2 regions of the Paenibacillus sp. TY11 genome follow, and region 2 is predicted to be linked to the other one. Evidence: riboswitches for the same ligand, from Rfam matches in the RefSeq annotation. Region 2 holds a riboswitch; the other holds the start of a gene.
The links. Region 2 has a riboswitch for cyclic di-GMP ahead of AC6EJC_RS20845 (transglutaminase-like domain-containing protein). Riboswitches for the same ligand answer to the same signal wherever they lie in the genome.
Positions count from the first base shown of each region.

Region 1 (2,404 bases), on a different contig from region 2:
GAGTCAGGTCGGACCGAATACGCGCATCATTGTTGAGCCAGAACGTAGAGATACCTTTCCTGCGATTGCGCTGACAGCGACTTATCTATATTCCATTGCTGGTGTTTCGCCTGATGAAATCATTGCTATATTGCCTGTAGACCCTTATGTAGAGGATGCTTTCTTTGCTTCAGTAGCCCAGCTGGAACATACGCTTCAGGAGAGTGAAGGTAAGCTTGCATTAATCGGGGTCGTCCCTTCCTATCCTTCTGAGAAATATGGTTACATTATTCCAAAAAACGATGCCACCCAAGGTAGCACAGGCTACCGCGAAGTGAGCCATTTTCAAGAGAAACCCGACCGGGAGCAGGCGGAGCGTCTAATGGAACGCAATGCTCTATGGAACTGCGGGGTTTTTGCATTCAAATTAAGCTATTTGCTTGATATCTTGGCATCCAAGGGCTTGCCGCTGAATTATGAAGAAATGCAAAAGCAATACGCATCTCTGGAAAAAATCAGTTTTGACTACGAAGTAGTCGAGAAGGAGAAGGACATCGTAGTTCTTCCGTATGATGGCTTTTGGAAGGATTTGGGCACCTGGAATACGCTCACAGAAGAAATGTCTCATCAGCAAGTGGGCAGAGGTGTAGTAACGGAGGATTGTGTCAATACGAGTCTTATTAACGAGTTGGACATTCCCGTGGCGATCATCGGAACGAATGATCTGATTGTAGCTGCTAGCCCGGATGGCATCCTTGTGACCAATAAGGCAGAAAGTCCTCGCATCAAGGAAGTGCTCAAGGCTCATGATCAGCGTCCAATGTATGAAGAACGTCGTTGGGGGCAGTATCGGGTTGTGGACTATGTAAAGTATGACGAGGGCAACGAGGTACTGACCAAACGAATCCGCGTACGGAAAGGCAAAAATATCAGCTACCAGCTTCATTTCAAACGGAGTGAAATCTGGACCATTATTAGCGGTGAAGCGGAAATTATTTTGAATGAGAAGCTGCACAAAGTGAAGGCTGGTGATGTTGTCCGCATCCCTGAAGGGACGAAGCATAGCATTTTGGCTGTGACCGATGTGGATTTGATTGAGGTGCAGACTGGCTCTGAGTTGGTTGAAGAAGATATTGTCCGCTTTTGTATGGATTGGAATGAAATTTCCCGTCACCAATTTATCTCCTAATTATTTTCGTAAAAATGAAAAAAAGACGAATTGATGAAAATTCATAGTCCAAACTGTCGAAATTGGGCGAAAATCTGTAAATTCATGAACAAGACCTATTAAATTTTGGTAAAAGAAAGTCGATACTTAGGGTAAGAAGGAATCCAAACTCCTTCCAACGATAAAGGCAGCCCTGTCGAAAGGCAGGTACGCAAAGCTAAAGGGCCTTCCGTAAGGATGGCAGCCTGGCTACCGAAAGGAAGAGCGAAAGTGAGATTCAATTTTATTCCTCTGTATCGACTGATACGTCATGTACTCCCCGTTGTTATGCTTTTTTCTTTGTTGCCCGTCGGTTTTGGTGATTCTCTGTCCGTGGCGAATGCTGCTACATTACAACCTGTTAATTCGGACGCCTCTACTCAGGCCCGTGAACTATACAATTATTTGCTCAACATCTCTGGGAAAAAAATAGTCACTGGTCAGCATGATTATTTGGAAAGTCCGGATGAATTAAGTAACAAGGTCCAAAAAATCAGTCAGGCGTATGTGGGTGTGCACGGCTATGAGATGGGAGCCATCTCCGGTCAAACTGCCGCTACGGAAGCAGCACAACGTAAAAATGTCGTCGATAGCGCTATCCGTTGGAGCAGATCCGGTGGCATTGTGACGATGACTTTTCATGAAGCGCTGCCGGGTAGGCCACTGACTTGGGCCAATGTGCAAGCAAAAGTGAGTCAGACGGAGTTCAATAAATACGTGACGCCAGGCACTACGCAGTATAACCTCCTCATTGCCGATCTGGATGAGGTCGCTGTATCGTTAAAGCAGCTTCATGATGCTGGGGTTCCGGTTTTATGGAGACCTTACCACGAAATGAATGGCGACTGGTTCTGGTGGGGAAACAAAAACAATTTCAATCAGCTATGGAATATCATGTACGACCGTTTTACAAACACACATCAATTGAACAATCTGCTGTGGGTATGGAGTCCGAATGCTCCCAATTCCTACACTTTCCCGTATACCCCGAAATACCCGGGGAATGACAAAGTGGACATCTTGGCAGTAGACATTTACAACAATGATTTTAAGCAAAGTCATTACGAAGGTCTGCTCGGATTGGCAGGGAATAAGCCGATTGCCATTGGGGAGCACGGTGAGATGCCTAGTTCTGAGGTGTTGCAGGCTCAGCCTAAATGGGTATATTCCATGACTTGGGGCAAGATGCTGACCGAGAATAACACAACAAATCAAATT
Region 1 is NZ_JCBAIQ010000003.1:130,459-132,862, reverse strand. It holds gene AC6EJC_RS04855 (sugar phosphate nucleotidyltransferase) at 1-1,168, shown strand, start outside; cyclic di-GMP riboswitch class I at 1,324-1,404, shown strand; gene AC6EJC_RS04850 (glycosyl hydrolase) at 1,418-2,404, shown strand, end outside.
Region 1: linked by a shared signal. The riboswitch ahead of AC6EJC_RS04850 (glycosyl hydrolase) and the one ahead of AC6EJC_RS20845 (transglutaminase-like domain-containing protein) in region 2 are both predicted to bind cyclic di-GMP.

Region 2 (2,404 bases):
GTACTGAAAAAACATTGTAAAAGGAGTAACAACGCAACGATTGTTGCATTCCATTTTTTTCTCATAAGGTAAACAAATCTCCTGTCTTAAAGTACTTTTATTCAGCGGCTAATGGTTATTCCTTAGATCGGATGTATTTATATATTCATCATTTATAGACGCTGAATTAGCTGTATAAAGCCTATCATAATTATGATAATTCACATTTTCGGACTGCAATATCTCCTCCTTATTTGTCTTTGGAATTAGGATATCAATAGGTTAGATTTCAATGTCTTTATGGATTAGAATACATGCTACATCTCAACAATTTCTCAACAGGGATAGAAAAAGAGCCTTGATCATGTGATCAAGGCTTTACAAGAAGTATGATATCAATTCTTTATTTTTTAAATAATATTAATAAAAATATTGATATTAATATTGCTTTGTTTTAAAGTATTTGGAGGGTTCTTTGATCATTTCAAATTTTTGTTTTCCATTATTCAGTGCTGCATCTACTGTAGTATCTATGATCACCCACTGATTGTCGATATAGACTTCATTCCAGGCATGGTAGGTGTCTACGTAGGATGATTTACCCATAACCAGCTTGGTGGGCACATTTACACTTCGTAACATAGCAGCCACCAGTGAAGCGTAACCGTAGCAGATATCTTTTTGCGAGTGTAAGGTACGATCAATTTGCGGCAGATAGTCAGTCGTTAAGGCGAAGGCTTGATTAGAGTCGTACTTAATATTTTTAATGACGTAGTCATAGATTCTTTGAAGTTTCTCCCGATCTGTTGTTGCGCCTTGAGTTAGTTCGTGGGCTTTTTGAATCGCCTGATTGGTGTCGCTCCAGTCAATGTTTTGAACGGAATTAAGATATACCGCATTGCTATCATTCAGCTTTAACTCTATAGTATCTTGTCCTATCACTTTATATTGGTTGCCACTAAGCTGTTCCAAGATACTAATGTTGTAATGACCATTACCCATTTGAAGAGGGAACACTTCCTCGGATTTTCCGGGTGTCAGGTTATAAGAGTATTTTTGCGCATCTTTGGCAACCAAAATCTTGGTTTTAACGTTAGGTTTAACAGAGTAACGCACACTGACCGTACCATGGTTGACATTGTTTTGATCCAGCCATACAGCACTATCGGCAGCGTAAGTTGTCGATTGTAAGGATGTTGTGGACAGCATAGAAAACAGGAGGAATGCTGAAAATACCGTTTTCCTCATGGAAAAACTTCCTTTCGGTGGCCAGGCTGCCATCTTAATAGAAGGCCCTATAGCTTTGCGTCCCTGCCTTTCGACAGGTTTGCCGTTATCGTATAAAGTTTTTAGGTAAAAAGGCACGACAAAAAGCCACTTCAACCGGTAGCTGGCTGCCATCTTAATAGAAGGCCCTATAGCTTTGCGTCCTTGCCTTTCGACAAGTTTGCCATTTATCCTGAATAGCTTATATGTTTCATTCTATCAGTTAGATGCTATATTAGGCAAGTTTAAATCTCAAATTTCCCTATTTATCGACAAAGATAAGTCGAAGATATTACATAGGCCTCATTTTATACAGTTTCGCCATTTTTTGCGGAAAGAATGAGGCGTTTCTCCGATATGCTCTTTGAACAGGTTTATAAAATGGCTTGTGTTGGGAATGCCCACATATTGTGCGATATCTACAATTGACACATCACTGGTTTTGAGCCAGCCTTGAGCAGCAGTGATACGAACATTAATGAGATATTCAATAGGAGAAAAGCCAATCTGTTTTTTAAAGTTTTTAGCCAGATTGAACTTGTTTAATTCGAACATTTCAGCCAGCGAGTCCAACGTGATCCGTTCACAATAGGACTGATCCAGATATTGCTGTACCTTGCGTACCTCCGCGGTCCCATCTATATTCGCGTTAGAATAAGTGTAGGGATGCTGTAAAATAACCGTCAGTAAATCAACGATAAGCTTGGATGTGAGCAGCTCAGCGGATATGCTTCTGTCAGACTGTACATGTAATAAGGTATTCAGCTTGTCCAATACAACACTTGAATCCTCTATTGAGGTTACAGGCTTGTTGTGCTTGATAAATTGTTCGTAGTAATTATCAATCAGATTGCCGTACAGATTTACACTAATGAACTCCCATGGCTCGTGACAGGCAGTTCTGTACTGTACATATTCTTCGCAATTAATAAAAAGCATGTCATTAGGCCTTAATGTATGTTTTTTCTCCTGATACTGCAATTCCCCTCTCCCGGACAAGGTGAAAAGGAGCAAAAACGAGGTGAGCTTTTTCCGTTCCATTGCATAAGCATGTGTTGTTTTGAAGTAACCTATTTCCTGTATATAAAAAAGGGATGTCTTAGCGAAAGCAGAGGGGGTACGTTCAATTACAACTGGATCTTTTCTCCAGAGTCCCTGG
Region 2 is NZ_JCBAIQ010000021.1:34,830-37,233, forward strand. It holds gene AC6EJC_RS20840 (collagen binding domain-containing protein) at 1-65, opposite strand, end outside; gene AC6EJC_RS20845 (transglutaminase-like domain-containing protein) at 418-1,227, opposite strand; cyclic di-GMP riboswitch class I at 1,241-1,321, opposite strand; cyclic di-GMP riboswitch class I at 1,362-1,441, opposite strand; gene AC6EJC_RS20850 (AraC family transcriptional regulator) at 1,549-2,373, opposite strand.